DNA from 3 places in the Serratia aquatilis genome. Region 1 is predicted to be linked to each of the others. Evidence: predicted binding sites of a transcription regulator. Region 1 holds the regulator's gene; each other region holds the start of a gene.
The links. The regulator CRP, encoded in region 1, controls carbon source genes, mostly activating them, when cyclic AMP is high. The targets are predictions, from matches to a motif close to ATGTGANNNNNNTCACAT.
Positions count from the first base shown of each region.

Region 2: the regulator CRP is predicted to act here: its motif matches at 4,213-4,230, upstream of SAQUA_RS20995 (glycoside hydrolase family 3 N-terminal domain-containing protein).
Region 3: the regulator CRP is predicted to act here: its motif matches at 1,566-1,583, upstream of deoC (deoxyribose-phosphate aldolase).

Region 1 is NZ_CP173186.1:4,995,577-5,006,464, reverse strand. It holds gene btsR (two-component system response regulator BtsR) at 1-53, shown strand, start outside; gene SAQUA_RS22835 (aminodeoxychorismate synthase component II) at 206-781, shown strand; gene SAQUA_RS22830 (aspartate aminotransferase family protein) at 893-2,110, shown strand; gene SAQUA_RS22825 (YccS/YhfK family putative transporter) at 2,441-4,510, opposite strand; gene crp (cAMP-activated global transcriptional regulator CRP) at 4,567-5,199, opposite strand; gene SAQUA_RS22815 (OsmC family protein) at 5,581-5,988, shown strand; gene SAQUA_RS22810 (LysR substrate-binding domain-containing protein) at 5,991-6,899, opposite strand; gene SAQUA_RS22805 (MFS transporter) at 7,093-8,283, shown strand; gene SAQUA_RS22800 (amidohydrolase) at 8,295-9,467, shown strand; gene SAQUA_RS22795 (phosphoribulokinase) at 9,508-10,377, opposite strand; gene SAQUA_RS22790 (YheU family protein) at 10,513-10,746, opposite strand; gene SAQUA_RS22785 (hydrolase) at 10,743-10,888, opposite strand, start outside.
Region 2 is NZ_CP173186.1:4,632,097-4,642,984, reverse strand. It holds gene nrdD (anaerobic ribonucleoside-triphosphate reductase) at 1-1,533, opposite strand, end outside; gene SAQUA_RS21000 (hypothetical protein) at 1,837-1,974, shown strand; gene SAQUA_RS20995 (glycoside hydrolase family 3 N-terminal domain-containing protein) at 2,024-4,057, opposite strand; gene SAQUA_RS20990 (autoinducer binding domain-containing protein) at 5,210-5,914, shown strand; gene treC (alpha,alpha-phosphotrehalase) at 6,087-7,751, opposite strand; gene treB (PTS trehalose transporter subunit IIBC) at 7,800-9,215, opposite strand; gene treR (trehalose operon repressor TreR) at 9,351-10,298, opposite strand; gene SAQUA_RS20970 (hypothetical protein) at 10,496-10,666, opposite strand; gene mgtA (magnesium-translocating P-type ATPase) at 10,707-10,888, shown strand, end outside.
Region 3 is NZ_CP173186.1:4,415,512-4,426,399, reverse strand. It holds gene SAQUA_RS19950 (NupC/NupG family nucleoside CNT transporter) at 1-1,166, shown strand, start outside; gene deoC (deoxyribose-phosphate aldolase) at 1,802-2,581, shown strand; gene deoA (thymidine phosphorylase) at 2,643-3,965, shown strand; gene deoB (phosphopentomutase) at 4,042-5,265, shown strand; gene deoD (purine-nucleoside phosphorylase) at 5,362-6,093, shown strand; gene SAQUA_RS19925 (YtjB family periplasmic protein) at 6,111-6,806, opposite strand; gene serB (phosphoserine phosphatase) at 6,976-7,953, shown strand; gene radA (DNA repair protein RadA) at 7,957-9,342, shown strand; gene nadR (multifunctional transcriptional regulator/nicotinamide-nucleotide adenylyltransferase/ribosylnicotinamide kinase NadR) at 9,515-10,780, shown strand.

The DNA of each region.
Region 1 (10,888 bases):
TTAGCCGCCGTTATCTCAAATCGCTGAAAGAAGAGCTGGGACTGCGTGGCTAATGGGCTACCCGAAAAGCGGCTGGTTTGACAATGCCTCGGTCTATGAAAGAATACGCCCATTCTCTATGTGAGCTGAGTCAAACAATGGCCTACCGACACCCAGAACAGGTTGTATCCAAGAATTATCCATTGGTCAGTAGGATAAGTTTACCATGCTACTGCTGATCGATAACTACGACTCCTTCACCTACAACCTGTACCAGTATTTTTGCGAATTGGGGGCCGAGGTGTTGGTGAAGCGCAATGATGAATTGCAACTGGCCGATATTGAAAGGCTGGCTCCGCAGCATTTAGTGATCTCACCCGGACCTTGTACCCCAAACGAAGCGGGGATCTCACTGGAGGCTATTGGTCATTTTGCAGGCAAGCTGCCGATACTCGGCGTCTGTCTTGGGCATCAGGCTTTAGGGCAGGCGTTTGGTGCCGATGTCGTTCGCGCACGCCAGGTGATGCACGGTAAGACTTCCTGTATCCACCATAGCAACCAAGGGGTATTTACCGGCCTGAATAACCCACTGACAGTGACGCGTTACCACTCACTAGTGCTCGATGCCGCCACCTTGCCTGACTGTTTTGAGGTTACGGCCTGGAGCCTGCGTGATAATGAGCAGGATGAAATCATGGGCATTCGCCACCGAACGTTGGCACTGGAGGGGGTTCAATTCCATCCTGAAAGTATCCTCAGCGAGCAAGGGCATCAACTGCTGGATAATTTCCTTAAAAGTTAGTCGGTTAGGATTTTTTCGCTGCTGAAAGAGATTTGGGTTTGCTCTTTATTGGTTTTTTATGCATATTTTGTGATTATATTTTCACTTAGTGTCTATTCGCCTGGAGCGCTGATGTCCGAGAAACTGTCTGTAAACCGAAGCACCTTCGATCAGGTTATTCTGCCTGTCTATGCACCCGCTCAGTTTGTACCGGTGAAAGGCAAGGGCAGCCGTGTATGGGATCAGCAGGGGAGAGAGTATATCGACTTCTCTGGCGGTATCGCAGTGACGGCGCTTGGGCACTGCCATCCTGCGCTGGTGGCCGCATTAAAGCAGCAAGGCGAAACCCTGTGGCACACCAGTAATGTGTTCACCAATGAGCCTGCGCTGCGTTTGGCCAGCAAACTGATCGCTGCCACCTTTGCCGACCGGGTGTTTTTTGCCAACTCGGGGGCAGAAGCTAATGAAGCTGCATTCAAGCTGGCACGCCATTATGCTGTAACCCGTCACAGCCCTTACAAAACAAAAATCATTGCGTTTCATAACGCTTTCCATGGCCGTACCCTGTTTACCGTTTCAGTGGGTGGCCAGCCGAAATACTCTGATGGTTTTGGGCCGAAACCCGCTGATATTGTGCATGTTCCCTTTAACGATCTCGCTGCGGTCAAAGCGGTGATGGACGATCACACTTGTGCGGTGGTGATGGAACCGATCCAGGGGGAAGGAGGGATCACCGTCGCGGAGATGGCGTTCCTCAAAGGTGTGCGTGAACTGTGTAACCAATACCAGGCTCTGCTGGTGTTCGATGAAGTACAAAGCGGTATGGGCCGTAGTGGTAAGCTGTTTACCTATATGCACTTAGGCGTTACGCCAGACATTCTGACCACAGCAAAAGCGTTAGGCGGTGGTTTCCCGGTGAGTGCGATGCTGACTACCGAAGAGATTGCTTCTGTGATGCAGGTGGGTACTCATGGCACTACCTATGGTGGAAACCCGCTGGCGTGTGCGGTGGCTGAGGCGGCACTTGATGTTATCAATACGCCGGAAGTGTTAAACGGCATTGAGCATCGGCACGGGGTATTTGTGCAGGCTCTGCAGAAAATAGACAGAAAGTACGGTGTTTTCAGTGATATTCGTGGCTTGGGGTTGTTGATCGGCGCAGAGCTGAAAGCCGAATATCGCGGTAAGGCTCGTGATTTCCTGACCGCCGCTGCCGCGCGTGGCTTGATGATCCTCAATGCCGGGCCAGACGTGATCCGCTTCGCTCCTTCGTTGGTGGTGGAGCTGGAAGATATCGAAGAAGGCATGGCTCTGTTTGAGTTGGCTGTGCAGGATGTGATTAACGCCTAGGCTGTATCCCTTAACTGTCCGTGGTGCCGTCGCAGACCCAAAAGCCCATTATCAAGGCGGAGGGCGCAGAGTAGAGTGGCCCTCTGTTCAAGCCCGACAACGCAGAGGATGGGCTTTTGGGGCGCGACCCGCAGGGTTGGGGCCATTTGTAAGCATTGCTGCGTTATTCGCCGCTTATTTGGTCCACCAAACCTCACGGCTCACGCCTTGCTCTGCGTACAAATGACCGCCAGCGGCGCTCGCGTCCAGTTAAGGGGCACAGCCTAGTGTCTCTGTGGAGGCTGAATATCAGGTGTGGCCTCTACTATATTGAAAATCGGCAGGTATATGTCAGCCGTCACGTAGTCTGCGTTTTAACCAAATCCCATGGTGTGGGCGTTGGCGCCAGGCCAGTGACGAAATGGTATGCATCACGCCCAGGTGTGAAAGTATGCGCCGCAAGTGGCGCTCCATTTCGGTTATTGGCATATCTGGGTGCAAATCTGGCAACTGCATGATGCTGCTACTGGTGTTCGGGCCGTCATACTCCAAGCGCTGCTGGCAACTTTGTAGCGCAATCTCACAACTTTGCAGATATTCCTCAGCCAGCTTTGGCGTCAGCATATAGTGCTCGCGTGCCAGAATGGTCATCGCATTCAGATGTTCGACAATAAACTGGTTGTGGGTGATCCATAACCGCATATCTGCCAGATAATCTGATTTGAACCCCGGCTCCTGCATCGCCTGATTGAGAGAGGTAAACAGGGTGTTATGCGCTTGATTAACCGACATTCGTGCATAGGCCAATTGGGCGGCATCCGGTTCCTCTAGTAACAAGCGTAACGCCGTTTGGTCATGCTCCAACGCCTGATGCGCATTTTTACGCAGCAACCCACTCTGCCATTGCGGCCACAGCCAGATTGTACCGCCAAATACCAGCACGCAGCCGATGAGCGTATCTATCAGCCGAGGCACCAGGAAATGAGTGCCGTTGAGGGCTAAAATTTGCAACGTGTAGACTGCGGTAATGGTGAAACCGATCACCGCCAGCCCGTAGTTTTTACGTAGAACCAGATAAGCCACGAGGGTGACTACCAGCATGATACACAGCGTCACCGTCTCCGGCAGTTGTAACTGTAACAACCCTGCTGCAATCACTAACCCGGCCACCGTGCCAAGCGCACGGTGTTGGATCCTCACCCGCGTGGCGTTGTAGCCGTTCTGGCTGACCAGCATGATGGTCAGTAAGATCCAATAGGGTTTTGGCAGATTGAAAATCATCCCCAGGCTGCTGCCGACGGCGAGTATCACCCCCAGCCGGGTCGCATTTCGCAAGGCGTTGGATTTGGGTGAAAGATAACTCACCACCGCAGGCCAGAACGGTAACCGCGACTGATTGACCATCAGGTCACGGCGATAAAGTGGGCGCTGAGTGCGCAGCAGGCGTGCGATGCGGCTGAAGTGGTAATAGCAGAATTGCCCGACCGGCTTATCAGCATGTTGTGTGGCGACTTTTTCCAATGCAGCCAGCTCGTTCTTCATACCAAAGCGTTTGGAACGTCGATGATAAAGAATGTCGCCAGCCACTTCGCGCAGGCGCGCTGCGATAACTTGCGCATTGCGGCGGATAATCGCTTCGGCCTGACTTTGCTCAACCAGTTTTTGTACCTCTTCCGGCTGGTGCAGGCTGACGGTAATGTGTTCCTGCAGATCGAGCGCGACCTGGAATCTGCGCTGCAAACGCTTTTGCTCGACATTACTGGCATGGGGCAGGAAGTTGAGTTGCTGGTATAACAGGCTGATCAGATCCATCACCTGTTGTTGGCGTTTCAATAAAGGCGGTAGAGCGGTTTCCGGATCGGTGTGCTGAGTCAGCAGTGAGTATTTGGCTTCTAGATAGTCGGCCAACTGGATATAGAGTTGGCTGAGGGATTCACGCATCGGCTGCTCTTTCCACAGCTTGAACCAGAACCAGGTGAACAACCCGTACCACGCCGTGCCTACGATATACAGCAAGGGGGTATGCCATATGGGTACACTGCCCGCCATACTGAGTGAGAAGATGGCGGCGACAAGGGCGGCGGGCAACAGACGCGCGTGCAGTGGGCTGATTTCACCGCTGACACCGAGTAACAATGCCATTCCCAGCATCAGTAAAGGCAACGGAATATGCCACAGCAGCGCCTGCTGCAGCAAAATACTGCTGAGGGCGAACAACGAACCACCAACGATCAGACGTTTGAAGAAGCGTTTGTGGGGGGTATCTAGCCCAGCAATATTGCAACAGGCGGGAACCAGCGAGAACAGTAACCCTAACTGCAGGTTGCTAATCAGCAATCCAAAAACCACGGGTAGGCAAAGCACCAGTGTTTGTCGCAGTGCGTAATTGACTTCAGGGTGGTAGATCAGGCGACGCCACATGGTTTGCTATTCAGCAGCTAAAGACACGGCGCCTTGTAGCGCCGTGTTTTCAAGGATTAACGTGTACCGTATACGACAATAGTTTTGCCGTGAGCGGAAATCAGGTTTTGGTCTTCGAGCATTTTCAGAATACGACCGACGGTTTCACGCGAGCAACCGACGATTTGGCCAATTTCCTGGCGGGTAATTTTGATCTGCATACCATCAGGGTGGGTCATGGCATCAGGTTGTTTTGCCAGATTCAGCAAGGTCTGTGCGATGCGGCCAGTAACGTCAAGGAAGGCGAGGTTACCCACTTTCTCTGAAGTGACTTGTAGACGGTTTGCCATCTGTGCGGACAGGCGCATCAGAATATCCGGGTTCACCTGGATCAGTTGGCGGAATTTCTTGTAGGAAATTTCAGCCACTTCACAGGCTGTTTTTGCTCTCACCCAGGCGCTTCGCTCCTGGCCTTCTTCAAATAATCCGAGCTCGCCGATGAAATCCCCCTGGTTAAGGTAGGACAGGATCATCTCTTTGCCTTCTTCATCCTTAATCAGCACCGCGACGGAACCTTTTACGATGTAGTAAAGCGTTTCGGCTTTTTCACCTTGGTGAATCAGCGTACTCTTCGATGGATATTTGTGGATATGGCAATGAGACAGGAACCATTCAAGAGTCGGGTCTGTTTGCGGTTTGCCGAGAACCATTCGCTGTTATCCTCTGTTGTAATCGCTGCCTTGTATCACAGGGGTCAGAGTTCCCTGTAAAACGTGCTTCTAGCCTGGTTTATTATTAGTGGCTATCAACAGGTTTTGAGGCGTGTTATAGAAATACGCTTATGTTCTAGCATATTGACTTGCGTGGAGTGCTGCAAGCTACATTCTGTTAACATGCCAATATAGGGGCCTTTCCTTGGACATTTCCCTGAAATCGGTGACCTGGAAAGAGTTATTGCGGCTTTGTTTGTAGCACAGAGTGAGGCGAGTGTCTTGTGTTGTCTCGCTTCAGCATGATTAGCATCAGGTTCCGTTGCCAGTTTCTATGCGAAAGCGTACTTTGTTTTTCAGAAATAAACCGGAGAGTACAAAATGCAGGCAAGAGTCAAGTGGGTAGAAGGGCTGACATTTATGGGTGAGTCCGCTTCTGGTCACCAGGTATTGATGGATGGTAACGCGGGGGAGAAAGCGCCAAGTCCGATGGAAATGGTACTGATGTCTGTGGGTGGCTGCAGTGCTATCGATGTGGTGTCAATTTTGCAAAAAGGGCGTAACGATATCGTTGATTGTGAAGTAAAACTGACATCAGAACGCCGAGAAGAAGCCCCTCGCCTGTTTACCCATATCAACCTGCACTTTATTGTCGCGGGTAAAGGGCTGACCGATAAGATCGTGGAACGAGCGGTAAACCTTTCCGCAGAGAAATATTGCTCCGTTGCGCTGATGCTGAATAAAGCCGCCAGCGTCACCCATAGCTTTGAAATCCGCGAGATTGCCTGAGCCTACCAACGGTAACGCTGGCAGTATGTGCGCAATAAATCAAGAAAGCGCCGCGCCGTGATGGTTAGCGGCGATTTTTGCGAGTACAGCACGCAATACTGTGCCTGCGGCAGACAGTCGATAGGCAATGCCACCAGCTTATGCTGCAAATAAAGCGGCGTCGCCATCGCTCGTGCCACGATAGTCAGATAGCCAGCCTCCAGTACCATACTCAGTCCATATGCTACCGAATCAGAACGGATGGGCGTGTGGGGCAGCTGCTGGTAGAAGGTGCCGAGCACCGACTGTAGCTGCTGGTAATACCCCATGTCGGTTTCCGGTAATACCAGTTTTGCCTCGCGGAGCTCGTCCAGTGATTTCGCCTGTGCCAGCGGGTGCCCTTGGCGGGCAATAATACAGAAAGGGGCGTTGAACAGCGGCTCGCGCACCAAATCTTCTAAAGGTAGTTCCGGACTAACGGTGCCGACGGCAAAATCCAGGCGCCCCTCACGTAATGCTGGTAGTAGGGTCGACATCTGGGCTTCACGGATCAGCAGATTGGCCTGTGGAAATGGCTGTTTGAACTCTTCTACCAACTCAGGGAGTACCGTTAGAGCCAGTAAAGAAGAACATCCCACCGCAACGCTGCCCTGCGAATGCTGGTTCAACTGCTGGATCTCATCGGTGGCACGCTGTAGTTCTTCCAGAATCAGCTGCATTCGCAGAGCGAACGCCCGGCCCGTTTCGGTCAGCGTCATCCCCTGGCTACTACGAATGATCAACTGGGTTTCCAGCACTTGTTCCAATTCGCGAATAGTGCGGCTTACCGCTGGCTGGGACTGCCCCAGGGCACGCGCCGCGCCGCGAATGCTGCCGCTACGGATCACCTGTTGGAACACTTTAAGTTGCTGTAATTTTGGTAAATACCCCATTCCTGCCCCTATCAGCAAAAGCTATCACTACTTAAAAAATTGTATCTTATGCAACATGGTAAAAGCCTATAGTTTCTAAGGTATTGATATAAGTGATTGTTATTTAAGGTTATAAAGTGACCTGGATCACACTATCAAAACAAGCCCGCCAGGATGGGGGAGGTCTTAGTGATAACTTAAAGGAATACCAGCGATGAAAAGTCGTTCACTAATGATTTTTTTGCTGTTTGTGGGTTATGTCGTGGTTTACATCGATAAAACCGTAATGGGTTTTGCACTGTTACCTATTGAACGTGAGTTCAATCTGCAGGCTGAGCAACTGGGATACATTACCGGGATGTTCTTCCTGGCCTACTCATTGTTCCAGATACCGGCAGGCTGGCTTAATGACCGTTTTGGCTTCAAGAAAGTCCTGTGCAGTTCGCTACTGCTGCTTGGCGGGTTTGCGCTGTGCTTCGGCATTCTGGGGTTCGGCCTGGGGCTGCTGGTGACGTTCCGTTTCCTTTCCGGTATTGGCCACTCTGGCTACCCTTGCTCTTGCGCCAAAGCCGTAGTGGCGAATTTCTCGCTAGAACAACGCACCTTTGCGCAATCGATCCTGCTTTCCTCCGCCGGGTTGGCGATGACCGCTGGGCCGCTAGTCGCAGTTTATTGTCTGGATCATATTGGTTGGCGCGGTTCCTTCTCGGCTCTTGGCCTGCTGGCATTCGCGATTGCCGCCTGTATCTTGTGGCTGGTGCCCAACCCGCCTCAGGCTGAGCGCACCCAGCCCGGTGCAACCGGGGCCAGCTATAAAGCCTTGTTGAAAAGCCCGATAGTGTTGCTGCTATTTGTGGCGATCTTCTGCATCAACATCCCGTCTTACGGTTTGATGGCTTGGTTACCGAAATTTCTGGTCCAGCAACGCGGGCTACCGATCGGTGTTTCCAGCATGGTGGTGGCTGCCGGTGGTTTGGGGATCTGGATCTCTTCCCTCGGCACCGGCTGGTTGGTGGGGCGTTATCTGCAAGGGCGTGAGCCAATGGTGATCTGTATGAGTTCCCTACTTAGCGCAATCTGCATCTGGCTGGTGTTTACCAGCGAATCGCCACTGGCCGCAAGCCTGTTCTTGTTCCTGAGCTATGTGTTTCTGATGGCGTCATTTGTCACGGTTTTCACCTTACCTATGAAACGCCTGCCTGCGGAAGTAATGGGGGCCGCAATGGGGCTGATCAACACCGGCGGCACCCTGGGGGGATTTGTTGCGCCGATTGCCATGGGCTATTTGATCACCCTAAGTCACGATTACATGTCGACGTTTATCTTTTTGGCACTCGCCATGGTGGTTTCTGGGTTAGTGATCCTGCCACTGGCGAGTCAGTCACGCCAGCCGATATTGAATTGAGGAGTACGAGAATGAATATTGAACAGTTGATAGCTGATGTTGAACAGCAGGTCCTGAACTGGCGTCGTCATCTGCATGCTCATCCAGAGTTATCTTTCCATGAGGCGCAGACAGCCGATTATATTGCCGAGCAACTCGCCAGTTTTGGCCCATTAACCCTAACCCGTCCTACCCCGAATAGCGTGGTTGCCGAATTGCAGGGGGCTGCACCGGGGCCATGTTTTGCCTTGCGTGCTGACATTGACGCCTTGCCAATCCAGGAAGAAAACGACGAACCCTTTTGCTCGACGCGGCCAGGGGTGATGCACGCCTGTGGCCACGATGCCCATAGCGCGATGCTTCTGGGGGCGGCCAGGGTACTATGCCAGTTACAATCCCGGTTACAGGGCTCCGTGCGTTTTATCTTCCAACATGCTGAGGAGGTACCGCCGGGGGGCGCGCAGCAGTTGGTGGATCTGGGCGTACTGGATGGTGTGAAGATGATCTTCGGCCTGCATGTGATGCCAAACTTCCCTACCGGTGAAGTGGCTTTAAAACCGGGCGTTTTCAGTGCTTCCAGTGATAACTTCGATATCGTGCTGCAGGGAAAAGGGGGCCACGGATCGATGCCCCACTTGTGTATCGACCCCATCCCTATTGGTGCAGAAGTCGTCACCGCATTGCAGCAGATTGTTGCGCGTAAGTTGGATCCGTTGAATGTCCCTGTCCTGACGGTGGCCACTTTCCAAGGAGGCGACAGCTATAACGTCATTCCTGACAGCGTCAGGCTGGCAGGCACTTTGCGTACCCATAATCGGGAGGTACGCGAGCGGGTGCCGCAGTTGGTTGAACAAACCATCGCTGGGATCAGCCAGGCTCATGGTGCCAGCTACAAGGTGAGTTGGACGCGTGGTTACACCATCGGTAATAACCATCCGGACGCGTGCGCCATTGCGCGTGAGGTGATTGCCGAAACCGTGGGGCCGCAAGCATTGCGGGAAATGACAACACCGATGTTTGGCAGTGAGGATTTCTCCTCTTATCAGGAGAAAGTGCCAGGGTGTTTCCTGTTTATCGGTAGCGGTAATGAAGCGATTGGTGCAACTTACGGTGTACATAATCCCAGGTTTAAACTGGATGAGGCGGCATTACTGATCGGGGTGCAACTGCACGTCGGCTTTATTCGCCGTTTGCTGATGCGTTAACGACGTTTGGCGCGGTAATAAACCGCGCCAAACAAGGTTGTTATTCTATCTTCTTGCCTTCCAATAACCGCTGGACCAGTGGAGCCATGATCAACTCCATTGCCAGCCCCATTTTGCCCCCCGGCACGACCAGCGTATTAATATGTGAAATAAACGATCCCTGCAGCATGGCTAACAGGTAGGGGAAGTCGATCTGATCTAAACCGCGAAAATGGATCACCACCAGGCTTTCATCCAGTGAAGGAATGGCTTTAGCGGCAAACGGGTTGGAGGTATCCACCGTCGGAACGCGCTGGAAGTTGATGTGGGTGCGCGAGAATTGGGGGGTAATAAAGTTAATGTAGTCTTCCATCGAACGCACCACGGAGTCCATCACCGCCTCACGCGAGTGGCCACGTTCACCGGTGTCACGCACCAGCTTCTGGATCCATTCGAGGTTCACAATTGGAACCACGCCAACCAGCAGATCAACATGTTTAGCCACATCGACGCGATCTGTCACTACCCCACCATGCAAGCCTTCATAAAACAACACGTCAGTTGGAACCGGCAAGGGTTCCCAGGGAGTGAAAGTGCCTGGAACCTGATTGTAGGGCACCGCTTCATCGTAGGTGTGCAGATATTTGCGAGAACGACCAGTGCCGTCTTTGCCATATTGGATAAAGCTTTGCTCAAGCAGGCCAAAATTATTGGCTTCCGGGCCGAAGTAGCTGATATGGCGACCTAAATCGCGCGCTTTACGGATGGCAGCATCCATTTCCGGCCGGGTAAAGTGATGGAAACTATCGCCTTCCAACTGAGCAGCACGGATGTTTAGCTGTTGGAAAATTTTGCGGAAAGCCTGGCTGGTGGTGGTAGTCCCGGCACCGCTGGAGCCGGTTACCGCGATAATAGGATGCTTGGCAGACATAGTTGTAAGTCACTCCGAATTTAGTACGCGTGAGTCAGGCTGTGGTGACCTTTTCCCCGTGACCCTGTGCGCGCCTTGGTTGGCAATAATCCATTGTTACCTGATTTTTTGTGCCAGTCATAGGCCTGAAGTCGACTAAATATCTTCTTGCCCGGCTCGTATCTGCCCACGAGGCATCAGATTAATAGTCTCATGCAACTCCGACCACACCAGAACCACCTCACCACTTTTTAACTGTCGGTGCACATCTCCTACCTTTTGCTCCAGCGTGCGCTCATGCTCGCCATAGTCGGTTCCTTCACGCAGGACAAAGGATTCGATCAGGCTATTCAGGGTCTCTTTTTCAAGCTCTTGCCAGGGGATAATCACGTTGTCGATTCCAAGAAAGGGGAAAGCCAGGATGGAATACGGTATTCCAGCCACATTTGTGGTTTTTTTAATGTGCCGCCAACAAAGCCAACGTGACCGCCACATTCCGTCAACTGATATTCGATATTGGCTGGCAGACTGG
Region 2 (10,888 bases), 360 kb from region 1:
CTCATCGTCGTAAACATGTTTCTCTGCGCCAAACAGGGCATTGATAGTCTCATGCACGCCGATATAACCCAGCGAGATCGAGGCGCGGCCATTCTTGAAGATCTGCGCAATATTATCGTCGGCTTTCAAGCGCACACCGCAGGCACCTTCCATATAGAGGATCGGTGCTACGCGGGCCTTGATACCTTCCAGACGGGCAATACGTGTCATCAAGGCTTTCTTGGCCAACAGCAGACGTTCGTCCAGCAGCGCCCAGAAGCGGCCCTCATCTCCCTTGGCTTCCAAGGCAATGCGCGGCAGGTTCAGGCTGATCACGCCGATATTGTTGCGGCCATCGTGGATTTGCTCACCGTTCTCTTCATAGGTTCCCAGGAAGCTGCGGCAGCCCATCGGCGTTTTAAACGATCCGGTAACCTTGACTACCTGATCATAATTGAGAATGTCTGGGTACATGCGCTTGCTGGCACACTCTAGCGCCAACTGTTTGATATCGTAATTGGCGTCGCCAAATTTGTGATTCAGGCCATCGCGAATGGCGAAGACCAATTTCGGGAATACCGCCGTTTTGCGGTTTTTACCCAGCCCGGCAATGCGATTTTTCAGGATCGATTGCTGGATCATGCGCGATTCCCAGCTTGTTCCCAAACCAAAACCAAAGGTGACAAACGGCGTCTGACCGTTGGCGGTGTGCAGGGTGTTCACTTCGTATTCCAACGATTGGAAAGCGTCGTAACACTCTTTTTCGGTACGTGCCAGCGCATAGGCTTCCTGGTCCGGGATTTGCCACTCTGTCGCGATCTGCTTGTGCTTGGCGAAGCTTTCGGTCACGAACGGTGCCAGGATTTCATCAATACGGTTGATGGTCGTCCCGCCGTAAATATGGCTGGCTACCTGTGCGATAATCTGTGCGGTGACGGCGGTGGCAGTGGAGATCGACTTTGGTGGTTCAATCTCGGCATTGCCCATCTTGAAGCCGTTGGTCAACATGCCTTTCAGGTCGATCAGCATACAGTTGAACATTGGGAAAAACGGCGAGTAGTCGAGATCGTGGTAGTGGATTTCGCCACGTTCGTGAGCCAGTACCACGTCACGCGGCAGGATATGTTGTTTGGCGTAGTGTTTGGCAACGATACCGGCCAGCAGATCGCGCTGGGTAGGGATCACTTTGCTGTCTTTATTGGCATTCTCGTTCAGGAGCGCGACGTTACTCTGTTCAACCAGGCCACGAATTTCCTGGTTCAGCCGCCCGCGAAGCTCACGGGATATATCCCGGTCGTGGCGGTACTCGATGTAGGTTCGTGCCAGTTGCTTGTAAGGGCCAGCCATCAGTTGGTTCTCAACCGCCTGCTGGATTTCATGGATGTCGACACGTGGCCGTTGTGCCATCTGCTGAGCGACTACACTGGCGACGGTAGCGCAGTAATCGGCATCAACAACGTCAGCGGCCAGGGCTGCCCGTTCCACGGCCTGCCTGATCCGTACTTCGTCGAAAGATACCTGACAACCGTCCCGTTTAATCACTACTGGTTTCACGTTGTTACTCCTGCTCCTTTGAGCGCTATCGGCTTGTCCACAGGGCAATACCGCAGCGCATAAGGGCTGCGGTAGTGTGTGGATAATGTTGTGGATAAATACTATATATAGTTATCAGTTAAAGTTTAAGCACTATATATTGATGTGTCTGCGTTTTTTATGACGCAGAGCAAAGAATAGGGAAGACAGTTTGAACACTGTACAACGGCCAATTTCAGGCGGAGGGGAAGCCCTTGTTCACTGCGGGTTGAAGCCGAATGCCGGTTCTCGGCAAGATCGTCAAAGCGTGACGGCGATCTCATTATGGAATCCAGTGGCGGGCTTCGTTTGTGGAACGCCACTGCCCATAAGTTGCTGGGCTATCGGAAAGGTATTAATCGTGAACAGGAACTGTTTGGCACAGGGTTTATTCAGCTCGAGGGGATTGCCCGCAAGGTTTGAAGCTCGCGGGCAAGTGTGTAGCCGATTTGATAAATCGGCTTAGGCAGTATTATAAAATACCCGTGCCGATAGGGAATAATGGGTTAACCGAATCGTGTGGCAGGTCTTCTTTCTGATCCAGCACCGCTTGCCAACTGGAAGGCAGCTCGAACGGCAACTTCCCTTGTGCCTTACTCTTGCCGGTGATCACATCCAGCACCGCCTCATCGGAAGCCCCGAAGTTGGCCAGTAATACATCGGTTTTATCCACGATATTGGTCAGGATCGCTGGGCGATCAAGGTACACAGAAATGACCGTTGGAATGTTGAGCGCCTTCACCTGCTTGATCAGTTGGTAGTCTTCACTACCGCTGTAAGTACCGGCTTTGTCATCCAGCACTACGGTATCGGCATCGTCAAAGCCCAACTGGCCGAAGTTGACCGAGACACCAAACGGATAATGCGGATCGTTCTGGTGTGGGGTATCCACCCGCAAGATAGCGATCTCGGCTTCTTCCGGTGTCGCAACCACTTCCAGCCCATAGCGTGCTGCCACGCTGGCGTTGACGTTATGCAGGAATACCTTCTTGCCGCTCAGCGCCAGTGGCAATAGATCGTTGTTATTCTGTAGCAGGATCTGTGAACGGCGTTGGGCATCATCGCCTTTCTTCTGGAATTCACTGTTACCGACAATCTTCACCGCCTGGGTTTCATCTACGTACGGTTTTTCAAACAACCCTAGCTCAAACTTCTGCTGCAAAATACGTTTCACTGAGGCATCAATGGTGGCGATCGGCAGTTGCTGTTGATTGATGGCGGCGATCAGGTCGCTAGAGTCGGTGGTGCCACCAAACTGATCGATACCGGCTTCTACCGCTTTGACTACGCGCTCCTGCCGAGTGAGATTTTCAACTCCCCATGACATGCCGATCCCGGCAGTCCAAGGTGATACTCCGGCAGCGATATCGGCATCGCTGATACCGCTGGCGCACTTCCCTTCACAACTTTCCAGGATGCCCCAGTCGCTCAACACTACACCAGTGAAGTGGAAGCGGCCACGCAACATCTCGGTCAACACCTGCTTATTAAAACCGAAGCCCACCTCTTCAATCAGTTGATCCTTGTACCAAAGCTTGATCGGCTGGCCATAATAAGGCATGACCGAAGCGACATTGGCGGCAAAGGCCCCTTCGAACGGTACCAGGTGGTATTCCAGATTATCCCCAGGATAAACCTGTTCTTTACCGTAGATATTGTGCGGATCCAGCCCGTTAAGTTGTGGGCCACCACCGGCAAAGTGTTTAACCACAGTGATGACGCTGGTTGGCTGTAGCCCTTTGTCACCGTGCTGGAAGCCTTCGATATAGGCTTGGACCATACGTTTGGCAAGCTGGTTATCCTCACCGAAGGTGCCGTTGATTCGCCCCCAGCGAGGTTCGGTAGCCAGGTCTGCCTGCGGGGATAATGCCATTTGGATCCCCACCGCACGGTATTCCTGACGGGCGATATCGGCAAAATTTTTAACCAATGCGGTATCGTCGATAGCCGCAAAGCCGAGAGGTTCCGGCCATTGTGAAAAGCTGCCAGCGGCTACGCTGGTGGCATTGGGATCGTTAACGAAATGGTTACGGGGATCGGTACTGATAGTGATCGGAATACCCAGGCGGGTTTTTTCGGCCATTTCCTGCAATGTATTATTATCGGCAGAAATATGCTGCGGATCGCCAGCCATACGGGTAATAAAGGTATTAACGAAGCGCTGATTAACCTCTGCGTCAGTGGCGTTGAAATCTACGCGTCCCGATTTATTTAGCGCGATCGTACCGTGCATCATTGCCCCTGCTTTTTCTTCCACGGTCATGCGGGAAGTCAGGTCGCTGGCACGGGTGGCGCTATCAAGACGCCAGTCTTCATAAGGGTCGAGCTGGCCGTTTTTATTCAGATCCTTAAATTTAAGCGTACCTATAGTAATTATTGGTACGCTCTTACTTTCTATTTCGGCTTGGGTGGTGGATGTAGGGTAAGAGTCATTACTGTCACACCCGCTTAAACTTGCGGCTAGCAATCCACTGAATATAACTATCGATTTTCCGTTCAATGTCATAATAATAATCCGTATTAGTCGAGGTGGTAAAAATAGCAAGCAGAATAGCGCAGCCCTGATTCAGGCACTGTTTTTCAGTAAATCATGAATGGCATCACATTTTTATACGACTATTACATGTTTTTTTTATAGCGTGAAATAAATGTGTTTCTAATTTGGGATTATCTTCACACTTTAATTTTTTTTATGGTAAGTATTGCCGTGAAATTCACGTAACCATTCAACAGCCTCTCGGAAGTCAATGCGTTGATACAACAGTTGTGGATAGAGCGTCTTGGTGGTTGTCATCACGGATCAATGTGCCAGCGATCACTGGCTTAACGCGGAGAGCCATCAATTTTGCGGGTCGCATGTTATCTGTAATGTGCAAAAAATGGTCGACTATGTTGGGTAAGAGTACACAGTCTGTGTTGGTGATCTTATGATCTGAAAGGAAGATAGGGTGTAGTGTGGCGGACGCTAGATATACCCTCCGCCTTGATCATGGGCTTTTGGGTCTGCGACGGCACCACGTACAGTTAAGGGATACAGCCTAGTGCTAACAAGATTCCCTGGTGTCTGGCAATTTGTATCAGCTGTGCTAATGGCAAAGAGTCTGGGCCTATAATAGTAATTGACTAGTACAGTCTTAGTTGGGATGGATGATAGTACATTTATTTTAATGAGATAATCTGGCTCTAGGTACAGCTGGATGCCTGTACTAAAGTGCTATACTCGTCATACTTCAAGTTGCATGTGTGTTGGCTTTCCTCGCTCACCCTAGGCTGTGTCCCTTAATTGCACGCGAGCGCTGTTCAAAAACGCATTGCGTTTTTGTCATGCAACTCGAATTATTTAGAGTATAAACCTTGGTTGAGGTTAGGCTCTAAATTTGAAGCGCTGAACGGTACTCCACTCTAGCCATTATTTTATAGTCGGCTCTTTATGCTTAAAAATTGTATTTTTTTACATAAAATACTGGAGTTATCGACTTGAAAGAGGGGGCAGGATGACTGAAATTTTTGTGTTGTCAATGGGGTGCCTTATCGGTAGATAACGTAAGCATTGTCAACCAAAAGATAATTTATTAATGTACAATCATGTTCTGGTTGTTTGCTACGTGAACCATTTGTATTCAATTATGTAAGCTATTTGAGTGATCGGGAGCGATTAATGGAGTATGAAAAGAATATCAGAAAGCACTTGGAGACTGCACTAAATGTTTTTGGAGAGTTAACCTGGGCCTATGTTGTATTATCAAAAAAAGACATGTCATGCATCTTCGGCGTAACAAATTACCCAGATGAATGGGTGGCGCGTTATAAAGAAAATGGTTTACAGTATACCGATCCAGTCGTGATAACTGCATTGAACAGGTTGACCCCTTTTTTATGGGATGAGAATCTTATAACTAGCTCAGGGATTAATTCTTCTGAAGTTTTTAGTCAAGCCCGCGAGTTTGGCGTGACTAATGGCTATACATTTGTCTTGCATGATTATAATAATAATCTTGTTACGTTATCTTTTATTATCCCTGCTGGACAAAGAGAAGAAATGATACAAACGCTCACCCAGAATAAAGGTGATATATCCTTATTGTTAGCATCAGTAAATGAAATATATCTTACACTGACCTCGCTGTCAGAAAAAAATGCTACCAGTACAGAAAAAAGCCCTCGGTTCACAGATAGAGAAAATGAAATACTCTATTGGGCAAGCGTAGGCAAAACCTATCAGGACACGGGGACGATCCTAGGGATTAAAGCGCGTACTGTTAAATTCCATATGTCAAATATTGTCAAAAAGCTGGGGGTGTCAAATGCCCGGCATGCAATACGTCTTGGTATGGAACTTAAACTGATTAAACCGGTTGATTAATTATACCCTTCATACTTCAAATTGCTTGGTTGTTGGCTGCGTAACTCGGCCCATGTTGGGCCTCGCCCCTTCGGGGCCGCTGCAAGCAACTCGAATTATGTTGGGTATAGCGTTTCCAGCCCAAAAATCATGGTTTAATGGCAGGACTTCCTATTTTTCAACACAGCCTAAGTCAAGACTTCAACAGCCACCAGGTTGCTTCAAATGGCCGCAGGGTACAGGCTTGCGGTTGCAGCATCGCATCACCATGACTGCTCATCAAGGGCTGCCACAGTTCGCAAGATTCAACGCCACCAGCGTCCCACACCAGCGGTTCACGGCTCAGGTTAGCCACCACCAGCAGCCGCTGGCCGTTCCAGCTACGCTGATAACACCATAATGCCGGGTGTTCAGGGGCCAGATCCTGATAGTCACCGTGCGTCAGTAGCGGGTACTGTTTGCGCAGGGCGATCAGCTGGCGATAGGCGTAAAAAACAGAATCCCGATCCGCCAGTGCCGCATTGGCATTAATCTGCGGGTAGTTGTCTGCACAGGCGATCCATGGGGTGGCGGTAGTAAACCCGGCGTTGCTGGTGGTATCCCATTGCATCGGCGTGCGGCCATTGTCTCGTGATTTGCTGGCCAGGATTGCCAGCAGCTCAGCATCACTCTTGCCTTGTGCACGCAGTTCGGCAAACATGTTCAGGCTTTCCACGTCACGGTATTGATCGATACGGCTGAATCCCGGATTGGTCATACCGATCTCTTCACCCTGATAGATATAGGGGGTGCCCTGCATGCCGTGTAACACCATTGCTAGCATCTTGGCGGCGATAACGCGTAACTCACCTTCATCCCCAAAACGCGAAACGATGCGCGGTTGATCGTGGTTACACCAGAACAGTGCATTCCAGGCGCGGTTGTGCATGCCTTGTTGCCAGTGTCGGAAAATCTGTTTCAGCTCAACGAAGTCCGGTGCGGCCAAGGTCCATTTTTGCCCGCCGGAATAATCCACTTTCAGGTGGTGGAAGTTGAAGGTCATCGACAGCTCTTGGCCACTTTGCGCTGCATACTGCTGGCAGTGTTCCAACGACGTAGAGGACATTTCACCCACGGTCATCAGGCCCCGTGGCTGGAATACTTCGCGGCTCATCTCCTGCAAAAACTCATGAATACGCGGGCCATCGGTATAGAAACGGCGGCCATCGCCCTGGGCATCGTTCGGGAAGGTCTGCTGTTTGGAGACCAGATTGATTACATCAAGGCGTAATCCGTCTACGCCTTTGTCTGCCCAGAACTGGCACACTTTCTTCAGTTCTTCACGTACCGGCGGATGCTCCCAGTTTAGGTCGGCCTGCTCGTTGGCAAAAAGGTGCAGATAGTATTGGCCGCTGTCGGCATGCCATTGCCAGGCACTGCCACCAAATTTGGAACGCCAATTGTTGGGCGGGTTATCACCTGTACCATCACGCCAGATATAGAACTGACGCAGCGGGCTGCCGGGCAGTTGTGCTGCCTTAAACCACGGATGTTCGGTGGAGGTATGATTGAATACCATATCCATCACGATACGAATGTTACGCTGGTGGGCCTGTGCAACCAGATGTTCAAAGTCTGCCAGGGTGCCGTATGCCGGATCGATAGCACAGTAGTCGGCCACGTCGTAGCCGTTGTCCACCTGCGGCGAGACGTAAACCGGCGTCAGCCAGATGGCATCAACCCCCAGTTCCTGCAAATAGTCCAAACGTTGAGTGACACCGGCCAGATCGCCGTAACCGTTGCCGGTACTGTCCTGAAAGCTTTTTGGATAGATTTGGTAGATGACACCGTTTTGCCACCATGGGATTGCGTTACTCATTATTGGTACCTTTTTTCGTGACAGTGCCAAGTATTGGCCCCAGGGTATTTAAACTGGCAATTCGCCACGGCTTGCTTTGCGCTTGTAAACCATCATGGTCAGCAACAGTGGGATCACTACCGCCACCAGGATTGCCAGTGAGTAGATCAGCCAGAACTGCGGTTTGATTGACAGAATGCCCGGTAGGCCGCCAACGCCGATACCGTTGGCCATTACGCCCGTCAGCCCGCAGATCAGACCGGCGATGGCGGAGCCAATCATGGCGCACAGCATCGGGAAACGGTATTTGAGGTTGATACCGTACATGGCCGGTTCGGTTACGCCGAGGTAGGCGGAAATGGCGGCAGGCACAGAGATTTCCCGTTCGTTAGCCTTGCGGCTGACAATGATGATACCTAATACCGCCGAGGCCTGAGCGATGTTCGAAAGGGCAATCAGCGGCCAGACCGGGGTGCCGCCCATGCTTTGGATCATCTGCATATCAATCGCCAGCGTGGTCTGATGCACACCGGTGATCACCAGCGGCGCATACAGGAAACCAAACAGCGCGGCGCCGATAGGAGCGAAGCTGCCGGTCATGACCCATTTCACCGCCCAGGCGACGCCGTCACCGATCATACGGCCAAACGGCCCGATCAGCGTGTGTGCCAGGAACACCGCCAACAGCAGAGAAACAACGGGTACTACCACCAGATACAGATAATCTGGCACGATCTTTTTCAACCGGGTTTCGATCCAGCCCAGCGCCATACCGGCGAGGATCGACGGGATCACCTGTGCCTGATAGCCAACTTTCTCAATGGCAAACCAGCCAAAATTCCACACCTCTGGCACTTGCTGGCCGAGCAGGTATGAGTTCATTAACTGTGGTGAGACCAGGGTGATCCCCATCACGATACCAAGCACCGGCGTACCGCCCATCTTTTTCACCGTTGACCAGCAGATTGCGACCGGCAGGAACATAAAGATGGCTTCACCGAGTAACCACAGAAAGTCGTAAACGGTTTTCCAGGCTGGATGCATCTGGGCCAGCGTCTGGCCGCCAGACATTGGAATATCGCCGATGACGTTGCGGAAGCCCAAGATCAAACCGCCGCTGATCAGCGCAGGCAGTAGCGGAAAGAAGATTTCGGCAAAGTGGGAGATGCTGCGTTCGAACCAGGTCATGTTCTGGCGTGCGGCCAGCTTGGCCTGCTCTTTATCGGCTTCGTTGATGCTGGCGGTCTTGATCAGTAGCTGATAGTAATCGCCTACATCGGTACCGATCACTACCTGGAACTGCCCGGCATTGGTGAAGCAGCCTTTAACCATCCGTAGTTCTTCAATCTCTTTGGGTTTTGCCTTGGCGGGATCGTTAAGCACGAAACGCAGGCGTGTAAGACAGTGGCTGACGGTAGCGATGTTCTCGCGGCCACCCACCAGTACAATCAGGCGGTCGATATCCTGCTGCTGAACTTTGCTCATTATGGAACCCTTTTTATCAGTGAGGCGCAGAGGTGTGGATGTGCGAAGCTTAGCCATTCGCCTGTTTTAATGAAATGGGAACGTTCCCAATTCGCGGCAAGGATCACAGAATGAGCAATTAATGACCTTATTTCATCAGGCGAGTTTGCTGGGGATGATGATCTGACGCACGCCCTGTTCACCACTTAACTGGTCGAGCAACTGCTGTGCTGCCTGTTGCCCCGCTGTGCCATAACCCAGTTCCACTGAGAATGTCTCTGGGAACAGGAAGTTGAGCATTGGTGTATTACCGATGGCGCAAACCTGTAGCGGCGCAATGTGCTGTTGCTGAAGGTATTTCATTGCACCCAGGGCGATGGTATCGGAAGCACATACCAGCGCGGTGGTATGTGGCTCAATCACGCTGGCTGCAAGCTGGAAACCACTCTGGTAACTCAGTTCTCCCAGTGCGGCAACTGGCGTAATGTTCTGTTCGCGGCAGGTATCCAGATAAGCCTGGTGGCGACGCATCCCGGTGGTGGCATCAGCCTCCTGTACCCCCAGGTAGCTGATATGAGTATGCCCTTGCTGGCGCAGGCGCTGCATCAGCAGTTTCACCGCCCCCTCATCGTCATAACAGACCGAAGAAACGCCTGGATATTCGCGGGCGACCACCACCATTTTTTCCTGCCACGGGGTGAGCATGGCGGCGCTCAGGCCGGTAAAACCGAACAGGATCACACCGTCCACATGGCGCTGTTGCAGCATATGCAAGTGCTCCTGTACCAGCCGGGTTTCAAACTGGCTTTCCATCACGATCGGATCAAAACCCTGCTGGTACAACAGCGGCAGCATGGTGCGCACGGCCTGGTTTTCCGAAGGGGAATCCAGACGCGAAACGATAATCGCCACCACTCTGTCACTCTGGCCACGCATGGCGCGCGCGGATTTTGATGGGGTAAACCCCTGGCTGCGGATCACCGCTTCCACCCGTTCACGGGTTTGCGGGCTTACGCCACTCTCATTATTCATTACGCGCGATACGGTAGATTTACCTACGCCACTCAGGCGGGCGATATCCTTGATTGTCAGCCGGTTTTGCATGGTTTACTTTTCGTTGAGGTTAATGGGCTTAAACTTACGAACGATACTCACCACAATAGCGCAATTTACCGCGTGGATCTCGGTGCAAAGTGGCTATCGTGCTACAAAACGAAATGGCCGCACCTGTTGTTCCCACTTTTTCTTACCGGAGGTTAATACCTTAAATGGATCCTGATCCTGGCAGCGATAATTTCCATTCAGCTCTCTGGTAAAACCTCTCCGCTTGGCGTTGCTGTTTTACCGGCTAAATAAACGGTAAACAGTGGCGTGTGAACTTCGTTCGCCCTGTTTTGATTGAAAATAAAAGGATCCGCCCTGGCTGATGATTTGAGCATGCCTGAAATCATCTCTGCCTGCCGATCCGCCATTCCCCATCGCCGTGAGGCATTGGGCGACGAGGCGTGAACAATGAAACTAAAAAATATCCCCCGTCATTTGCTTGGCTTGCTTAGCCGCAATTTGCCACGTCGTCTGGTACGGCGCGATACCCTGTCAGAAAACCTCAGCGGCGTGGCGCATGAGCTGCCTGCCGGTCTGGCAAAACAGCGGTTGGAGTGTGCAGCAGCCAGCTCGACGCAACTCTATGAGCG
Region 3 (10,888 bases), 580 kb from region 1:
TTCAAATCGCTATTGGTGCGCTGGTGCTGTATGTACCGGTCGGGCGCCGCATTCTTGGCGGCATGTCTGAAGGGGTGGCAAACGTCATCGCCTACGGCAACCAGGGGATCTCTTTTATCTTCGGCGGCCTGGTTTCCGATAAAATGTTTGAAGTCTTCGGTGGCGGCGGTTTTGTGTTCGCGCTGCGCGTACTGCCGGTGATTGTCTTCTTCTCCTCACTGATAGCGGTGCTCTACTATCTGGGTATTATGCAGTTGGTGATTAAGATCCTTGGTGGCGGACTGCAGAAACTGCTGGGAACGTCACGGACTGAGTCACTGTCGGCGACCGCCAATATCTTTGTCGGCCAGACCGAGGCGCCTCTGGTCGTGCGCCCCTATATCGCCACCATGACCCAGTCTGAGCTGTTTGCCGTGATGTGTGGTGGCTTGGCTTCGGTCGCGGGATCCGTGCTGGCTGGGTATGCCCAGATGGGGGTACCGCTGGAATATCTGATTGCCGCTTCGTTTATGGCTGCGCCAGGTGGCCTGCTGTTTGCCAAGCTGATGGTGCCGGAAACAGAAAAAACCCACGATAAAGACGATGCGATGAAGTTGATTGCCGAAGAGGATCGCCCGGCCAACGTGATTGACGCGGCGGCTTCAGGTGCTGCATCCGGTATGCAACTAGCGCTGAACGTGGGAGCCATGTTGCTGGCATTTATTGCTTTGATCGCCGTGCTGAACGGCATACTGGGCGGTGTTGGCGGCTGGTTTAACTTCCCTCAACTCTCTCTGGAGTTGATTCTGGGGTGGCTCTTCTCGCCAATCGCCTTCCTGATCGGTGTGCCATGGAATGAAGCGATGGTCGCCGGTTCGTTTATCGGCCAGAAGATCATTGTTAACGAATTCGTTGCCTATATGAACTTCGGCGCTTACTTGCGCCCGGACGATGTGGTTGCAGCGGAGGGGTTGCAGGTGCTGTCGCAACATACCAAGGCGATTATCTCCTTTGCGCTGTGCGGTTTTGCCAACCTGTCTTCTGTCGCGATCCTGCTTGGTGGGTTGGGCAGTATGGCACCGAGCCGTCGCCAGGACATCGCGCGCTTTGGTTTGAAGGCCGTTGCTGCGGGTACGCTTTCCAACCTGATGAGCGCTACCATCGCCGGTTTCTTTCTGGCGCTGTAAGCTATACTTCTGATCACCTAAGCCGCACAGTGACTGGCTTAGGTGCCTGAAAGCATTTTTCACGGGCGCGCTGATGGTGCCCGTGTCTACTTGCTATCTAGGCTGTGTCCCTTAATTGCCCGTGGTGCCATCGCAGACCCAAAAGCCCGTTATCAAGGCGGAGGGTGAAGGGCAGAGTGGCCCTCTGTTCAAGCCCGACAACACAGAAAACGGGCTTTTGGGGCGCGACCCTTCGGGCTGGTGCCATTTGCGCGCATTGCGGCGTTGTTCGCCGCTTATTTGGTCCACCAAACCTCGCGGCTCACGCCTTGCCCTGTGCACAAATGACCGCCAGCGGCGCTCGCGTGCAATTAAGGGACACAGCCTAGTGTAGTAATGTGTGAACAATATCCCGGTATTATGTGACATAATTCACATATAATCCGAATCCGTTACAGAGATATTTCATACGGTGTGAATCAGAGCACAAATAACTCGACGTTATCGTGTTCAAATAGCAACCAATGGCTGTTCGATATCGAAAGGCTATGTGCGGTGAGAAGGATCTCAGTTGCCGCCGTGGTTTCACTCCACGCGCTATCTTCAAGGAACCAAGTCCGCTCGCCAACACTGTCAGTACTCAGTTGGAGAGTTTTATGACCGAATTAACCGCAGCGGCGCAACGTGCGCTGAATCTGATGGATTTAACCACGCTGAATGATGATGATACCGACGAGAAAGTTATCGCCCTGTGTCGTCAGGCAAACAGCCCGGCAGGCCATACCGCCGCCATCTGTATTTACCCTCGCTTTATCCCTATTGCGCGCAAGACGCTGCGTGAACAAGGTACCCCTGATATTCGTATCGCTACTGTCACTAATTTTCCGCATGGTAATGATGATGTCGCCATCGCGCTGGCGGAGACTCGGGCGGCCATTGCTTACGGTGCCGACGAGGTTGACGTGGTATTCCCTTACCGTGCATTGATCGCAGGTAACGATAAGGTCGGTTTTGAACTGGTGAAACAGTGCAAGCAGGCCTGTGCCGAGGCCAATGTGCTGTTGAAAGTGATTATCGAAACCGGCGAGTTGAAGCAGGCGGATCTGATCCGCAAGGCATCTTCGATTGCCATCGAGGCAGGGGCCGACTTTATCAAAACATCTACCGGTAAAGTGCCGGTTAATGCCACGTTGGAAAGCGCTGAACTGATGATGACGGTGATCCGTGATATGGGCGTTGCCAACGATGTCGGTTTCAAACCCGCTGGCGGTGTACGCACGGCAGAAGATGCGCTGCACTATCTGCAACTTGCCGATCGTATTCTGGGTAAGGGCTGGGCCGATGCGCGTCACTTCCGCTTCGGTGCTTCAAGCCTGTTGGCCAGCCTGCTGACCACGTTGGGGCATAGCACCCAGTCTGCTGGTAACGGTTACTGATTTTTTATCGCGCCACAGGGTTACTGTTGGCATATCGAATGGGTAAAACAGGGAGAATGCCTTGTTCCTGGCACAAGAAATAATCCGTAAAAAACGTGACGGTCAGTCATTGAGCGAAGCAGAGATCCGCTTCTTCATCAATGGCATCCGCGATAACGTGGTTTCCGAGGGGCAGATTGCTGCTTTGGCGATGACCATTTACTTCCACGACATGACCATGCAGGAGCGCGTGGCGCTGACTATGGCCATGCGTGATTCAGGCTCGGTGCTTGACTGGAAGAAACTGGCATTAAACGGCCCAATAGTCGACAAACATTCAACCGGCGGCGTGGGGGATGTGACTTCGCTGATGCTGGGCCCGATGGTCGCGGCCTGTGGCGGTTATGTGCCGATGATTTCAGGGCGTGGTCTTGGCCATACCGGAGGTACGCTGGACAAACTGGAGGCCATCCCGGGCTTTAACATTTACCCGGACGACACTGCCTTCCGCAGGATCATCAAAGACGTTGGGGTGGCGATTATTGGCCAAACCAGCTCGCTGGCCCCGGCCGACAAGCGTTTCTATGCCACACGCGATATTACGGCCACCGTGGATTCCATCCCGCTGATCACCGCGTCCATTCTGGCGAAGAAGCTGGCTGAAGGGCTTGATGCGCTGGTGATGGACGTTAAAGTTGGATCTGGTGCCTTTATGCCGACCTACGCGCTTTCGGAAGATTTGGCGCAGGCGATCGTTGGCGTGGCCAACGGTGCCGGTTGTAAGACCACGGCACTGCTCACCGATATGAATCAGGTGTTGGCATCCAGCGCCGGTAATGCGGTGGAAGTGCATGAAGCTGTTCGCTTCCTGACCGGTGAATACCGCAACCCGCGTCTGCTGGAAGTGACCATGGCGCTATGCGTGGAAATGCTGCTTTCCGGCGGCCTGTCAACGGATGATGCCGATGCCCGAGCCAAGCTGCAGAAGGTATTGGACAACGGCAAAGCGGCGGAAGTTTTTGGCCGCATGGTGGCGGCACAGAAGGGCCCTACCGATTTTATCGAGCGCTACGATAGCTATCTGCCTGTGGCAACATTAAGCAAACCGGTTTATGCCGAGAGGCCGGGTAACATTACCGCGATGGATACCCGGGCGCTGGGAATGGCAGTGGTATCACTGGGAGGCGGACGCCGTCGGGCCAGTGACAGCATCGATTACAGCGTTGGACTGACCCATATGGCCCGTTTGGGCGCGTTTGTCGATAATCAACGTCCTTTAGCGTTGATCCATGCCAATGATGAAGAGAGCTGGCAGCAGGCCGCTGACGCGGTACGCAGTGCGATGGTGCTGGGTGATAAAGCCCCAGCAGCCACCCCGGTGGTGTACAAGCGCATCACTGAATAAAATCTGTCTTTAAGAATCAGGACCGGCGGCGCTTTATCACTGCCGGTCATAGCGTGAAAACACGCAGGAGAGCACGATGAAACGTACGTTTATTATGGTATTAGATTCATTCGGTATTGGTGCCAGCGCAGATGCCAAGCGTTTCGGCGATGAAGGTTCCGATACCCTTGGTCATATCGCCGCAGCCTGCGCGTGCGGTGAGGCTGACGTGGGCCGTAGCGGCCCGCTTACGCTGCCCAACCTCAGCCGTCTGGGGTTAGGCAAGGCGGCTGAAGAGTCTACCGGTAAGTTCCCGGCAGGCCTGGATAAAGACGCCGAGATCATTGGTGCTTACGGCTATGCCAGCGAACTCTCCTCCGGTAAGGATACGCCCTCGGGACACTGGGAAATCGCCGGTGTGCCGGTGCTGTTCGACTGGGGATACTTCAAGGATGAGCACAACAGCTTCCCGCAAGCGCTGCTGGATAAACTGGTTGAGCGTGCCAACCTGCCAGGCTATCTCGGCAATTGCCACTCTTCGGGCACTGTGATCCTCGATCAACTGGCTGAGGAACATATGAAAACCGGCAAGCCGATTTTCTACACTTCCGCAGATTCAGTATTCCAGATCGCTTGCCATGAAGAGACTTTCGGGCTGGATCGTCTGTATGAGCTGTGTGAAATCGCCCGTGAAGAGTTGACCGAAGGGGGCTATAACATTGGCCGCGTGATCGCTCGCCCGTTTATTGGCGACAAGCCCGGCAACTTCCAGCGTACGGGTAACCGTCACGATCTGGCCGTCGAACCACCGGCTGACACCGTACTGAAAAAACTGGTGGATGAGAAAGGTGGCGAAGTAGTTTCTATCGGCAAGATTGCTGATATCTACGCCAACGTCGGCATCACCCAGAAAGTGAAGGCCACCGGGATCGATGCGCTGTTTGATGCCACGCTGGTCGAGATGGAAAAGGCGGGTGACAACACTATCGTATTCACCAACTTTGTTGATTTTGACTCTTCTTATGGCCACCGCCGTGACGTTGCTGGCTACGCAGCCGCGCTGGAGCTGTTTGACCGGCGTTTGCCTGAAATGCTGAAGCTGGTTAAGGAAGATGACATTCTTATCTTCACCGCTGACCACGGCTGTGACCCTACCTGGAGCGGCACCGATCATACCCGCGAGCACATTCCAGTGCTGGTATATGGGCCGAAAGTAAAACCAGGCTCGTTGGGGCACCGTGAAACCTTCGCTGACATTGGCCAGACAGTCGCCAGCTATTTTGGTATTTCGCCAATGGATTACGGCAAATCCATGCTTTGAGGTTGAAGAACCCGGGTTTTAGCCTGCGATACTGGGCTAAAACGCCTAGGTTCAAATGACCGCTACATTATTAAAAATGCTTCGAGGATAGAGATTATGGCTACGCCACATATTAATGCTGAAATGGGTGATTTTGCTGACGTTGTTCTGATGCCGGGGGATCCGCTGCGGGCAAAATATATTGCGGAAACCTTTCTGGAAGGTGCGGTAGAAGTTAACAACGTACGCGGTATGCTGGGTTTCACCGGAACTTATAAAGGCCGTAAGATTTCTGTCATGGGGCATGGTATGGGTATCCCGTCCTGCTCTATCTATGCCCGCGAGCTGATTGCCGAATTTGGCGTAAAGAAAATTATCCGTGTGGGTTCCTGTGGTGCGGTGCGTGACGACGTCAAACTGCGCGATGTGGTGATTGGTATGGGGGCTTGTACCGATTCCAAAGTGAACCGTATGCGCTTTAAAGATCATGACTATGCGGCGATTGCCGATTTTGACATGGTGCGAAATGCGGTTGATGCTGCTGCGGCACAGGGGATCCCGGCGCGTGTCGGTAATATCTTCTCAGCCGATCTGTTCTATACACCCGATCCGGATATGTTCCAGGTGATGAAGAAGTACGGCATTCTGGGTGTGGAAATGGAAGCGGCGGGTATCTATGGCGTTGCTGCCGAGCTGTATGAAGAGTTCGGTTGTAAAGCACTGACCATTTGCACTGTATCCGATCACATTCTGCGCCATGAAGCGACCACTGCGGCAGAACGCCAGACTACTTTTAACGAAATGATCGTTATCGCGCTGGAGTCTGTGCTGTTGGGTGATAAAGCCTAATACGCCTATCGCCCCACTCACTGAGGTGGGGCACTTTCAGACTTTTTCGTCTCGTCCTGTTTTTCATCGTCATCGTTTTGCACCGCGTTCTCTTCCTCCAACGGGGTGTTGGCAGTCAACAGATAGGGTGACTGTTGCCAACGACTACGGCGGCCTTGCAGCAATGTGCGTGCCAGAATAATACCAATCGCCAACGCCATCAGGATCATCAGGCGTAGCAGGTTGGTGGTGTTATCCACCTGTTTAGATTCGGTAGCCAGCACGTGGGTATCCAGCGTTACGCGGATAAAGCCTAGCGGACCTTCTTTACCCTGAATAGATTCCACCAGTTGGTGATTAAAGTAACTGCCCGCACGCTTACCATCGAGCGCCAGGCGATCGCGCACACTGATCTGCTCACCGGAATGGGCGATCAAAGTTCCATCCAACTTGTAGACACTGGCGTCGAGGATCCTGCTATGGGATGTCAACTGCTCTATAATGCTGCCAACCTGCTGATTATCGATGTTGCTGCTGTCGCCTAATAACGGAACCAGACTGAAAGCCACTTGCCGGGTCAATGTCTGTGCCAGATCTTCTACCTGTTCCGAGCGTGCCATCTGGTGGTTCAGGCTAAAATAGGATGCACCTTGCATCAATAGCACCAGTAACGCCAGGCAGATCAAAATGATAGCGGTGCGGTGCAGGCGGAATTTCAGTTTAGCTTTAGCCATGGGCTTCCTTGGGCTTAATACTCGTCGGTTTTCGAACGGCCGCGTTGTTGCCTGCGGGGGCTCAGTGGGCTGCGACTCGAAATTCATCGGGTAATATGTTGCCAGAAGCAGTAGCGATAGGATAGCTTGATGCGTCGTTTTATCATGCAGCGTTTTACAGGAGTTAATAATGCCAAATAGTCTGACCTATTGCGATCTCCCGGCGGAGATTTCTCAATGGCCGGGGCTTCCCCTTTCGCTTAGCGGTGATGAAGTCATGCCGCTAGATTACCGAGCGGGCCACACCGGTTGGCTATTATATGGCAGAAAGCTGGATAAAGAGCGTATTACCGCGTTCCAACGTAAGCTGGGTGCGGCGATGGTGATTGTGACGGCCTGGTGTGTGGAAGACTATCAGGTTGTTCGTCTGGCGGGAACGCTGTCTCCCCGGGCCAAGTTACTGGCGGCAGAGAATGGGCTGGATGTAGCGCCATTAGGCAAAATACCGCATCTGCGCACGCCGGGCCTGCTGGTGATGGACATGGACTCAACAGCGATCCAGATTGAGTGTATCGATGAAATTGCCAAACTGGCCGGAGTGGGGGAGCAGGTTGCAGAAGTGACCGAACGCGCTATGCGCGGTGAACTCGATTTTACCGCCAGCCTGCGGCAGCGAGTCGGTACACTAAAAGGGGCCGATGCCAATATTCTCAAGCAGGTGCGCGACGAATTGCCATTGATGCCGGGGTTGACCAGCCTGATTGGCAAACTGCATGCGCTGGACTGGCATGTGGCGATTGCTTCCGGCGGTTTTACCTATTATGCCGAATATCTACGCGACAAGTTGAAACTGGTTGCGGTGGCGGCCAATGAGCTGGAAATCCGTGACGGTAAACTGACCGGTGAAGTGCTGGGACCGATCGTTGATGCAAAATTTAAAGCCGCTACCCTAGTGGCGTTGGCAGAAAAACTCGGTATTCCACCGCATCAAACCGTGGCAATAGGTGATGGTGCCAACGATTTGAAAATGCTGCAGGTGGCTGGATTAGGTATCGCCTACCATGCAAAACCTAAAGTTTATGAAAAAGCTCAGGTATCGATTCGTCATGCCGACCTGCTGGGAGTACTCTGTGTCCTCAGTGGCAGTCTGAAACAGGATTTGAGGTAATTTGTGGCCAAAGCAGCAAAACGGGCGTTTGTATGTAATGAATGCGGCGCTGATTATCCGCGCTGGCAGGGGCAATGCAGCGCTTGTCATGCCTGGAATACCATTACAGAAGTGCGTCTGGCTGCGGCCTCCTCTTCTTCTGCCCGCACCGAGCGTTTCAGCGGTTATGCCGGTGATGCCGGTATCAGCAAAGTCCAGAAGCTTTCGGACATCAGCCTGGAAGAACTACCGCGTTTCTCTACCGGCTTTCTTGAGTTTGACCGGGTGCTGGGCGGTGGCGTTGTTCCGGGCAGTGCGATCCTGATCGGCGGAAACCCTGGGGCGGGGAAAAGTACGCTGCTGTTGCAGGTGTTGTGCAAACTCGCTGAACAGATGAAGACGCTGTATGTCACCGGCGAAGAGTCGCTGCAACAGGTAGCCATGCGTGCTCACCGTCTTGGTTTGCCGACCAGCGGTCTGAATATGCTCTCCGAAACCAGCATCGAGCAGATCTGTCTGATCGCCGAGCAAGAGCAGCCCAGGTTGATGGTGATTGACTCCATCCAGGTGATGCATATGGCTGATATCCAGTCTTCCCCTGGCAGCGTGGCGCAGGTGCGCGAAACCGCAGCCTATCTCACCCGTTTTGCCAAAACGCGGGGCGTGGCGATTGTCATGGTGGGCCATGTTACTAAAGATGGTTCTTTAGCCGGGCCTAAAGTGCTGGAACACTGTATTGACTGCTCTGTGCTGTTAGACGGCGATGCCGATTCGCGTTTTCGCACGCTGCGTAGCCATAAAAACCGTTTTGGTGCGGTCAATGAGCTGGGCGTGTTCGCCATGACCGAACAGGGTCTGCGCGAGGTGAGCAACCCTTCCGCTATTTTCCTCAGCCGTGGCGATGAAGTCACTTCGGGTAGCTCGGTGATGGTGGTGTGGGAAGGAACCCGGCCATTACTGGTAGAAATCCAGGCGCTGGTGGATCACTCCATGATGTCCAACCCGCGCCGGGTCGCGGTGGGGCTTGAGCAGAATCGTCTGGCGATCCTGCTTGCCGTCTTGCATCGCCATGGCGGGTTGCAAATGTCCGATCAGGACGTTTTCGTCAACGTGGTGGGTGGCGTCAAGGTAACTGAAACCAGCGCTGATTTGGCGTTGTTGCTGGCTCTGGTCTCCAGCCTGCGCGATCGCCCATTGCCTAACGATCTGGTGGTGTTTGGTGAAGTGGGGCTGGCAGGTGAGATCCGCCCGGTGCCGAGCGGCCAGGAACGCATCTCCGAGGCTGCAAAACATGGCTTCAAGCGTGCTATCGTTCCGCATGCCAATGTGCCAAAGAGACCCCCGGCCAATATGCAGGTATTTGGTGTCAAAAAACTGGCGGATGCTCTGAGTGTTCTGGATGAGCTCTAAGTCAGCCGTAACTTCTCCTTGTTTAGTATATTATACCCAATAGCTTTCATGCTGCAGCTAGGCGACCAGCGTCTCCATCCCAGGAGCTTACTGTAGTAAGTGACTGGGGTGGATTAGCACAGTCAACAACGCTGCAACTTGAAAGATGAAGGGTATATAAACAGGAGGGGCTATGCGGCAGTTCGACTACCTTAAAACGGTTATCAAACAAAAGGGATGTACATTACAACAGGTGGCCGATGCGAGCAGCATGACCAAGGGCTATCTCAGCCAGCTGTTGAACGATAAAATCAAAAGCCCGAGCGCGCAGAAACTGGAGGCACTGCACCGTTTCCTGGAGCTTGAGTTCCCGCGCCGTGAAAAAAAAGTGGGTGTAGTGTTTGGTAAGTTTTACCCGCTGCATACCGGGCACATCTATCTGATCCAGCGAGCCTGCAGCCAAGTGGACGAGTTGCACGTTATTCTGTGCCACGATGAGCCACGCGACCGCGTACTGTTTGAAAACAGTTCGATGTCGCAGCAGCCGACAGTCAGCGACCGTCTGCGTTGGCTGTTGCAAACCTTTAAATACCAGAAAAATATCCGTATTCACTCCTTCGATGAGAAAGGTATTGAGCCTTACCCGCACGGCTGGGACGTGTGGAGTAACGGTATGAAGCAGTTTATGGAGCAAAAAGGCATAGTCCCGAGCTTTATCTACTCGAGTGAAGCGTTGGACGCCCCGCGTTACCGCGAACATCTGGGTATCGAAACCATATTGGTGGATCCTGAACGCTCCTTTATGAATATCAGCGGTGGTCTTATCCGCCAGGATCCATTCCGTTATTGGGATTACATTCCAACCGAAGTGAAGCCTTTTTTCGTTCGCACCGTGGCGATCTTGGGTGGTGAATCCAGCGGAAAATCGACGCTGGTGAATAAGCTGGCAAATATCTTTAACACCACCAGTGCTTGGGAATATGGCCGTGATTATGTATTTTCCCACTTGGGTGGTGATGAAATGGCGCTGCAGTATTCCGACTACGACAAGATTGCTCTGGGGCAGGCGCAGTATGTGGATTTTGCGGTGAAATATGCCAATAAGGTGGCCTTTATTGACACCGACTTTGTTACTACGCAGGCGTTCTGCAAGAAATACGAAGGGCGAGAGCATCCATTTGTACAAGCGCTGATCGACGAATACCGTTTTGACCTGGTGATCTTGCTGGAGAACAATACGCCGTGGGTGGCGGACGGTTTGCGCAGCCTGGGCAGTTCAACCGATCGTAAAGCCTTCCAACGGTTGCTGGAAGAGATGCTGCGAGCCAATAACATTGAGTATGTTCACGTCGACTCCAGCGATTATGAAGAGCGTTTTTTGCGCTGTGTCGAGTTGGTCAAGCAACTGCTGGCAGCGGATGCCAGCCGGTTGGTTGAGACACCTATGTTGACGCGTTGAGATAGAAATGGGGCAGTGAGCTGCCCTCAGACTGCTGACAAAGCCCGTTATTAGGGGGAGCGTGCCGAAGGGGTCGTAACGGCGTAAGCCGTCGGAGTGCCCCTCGGT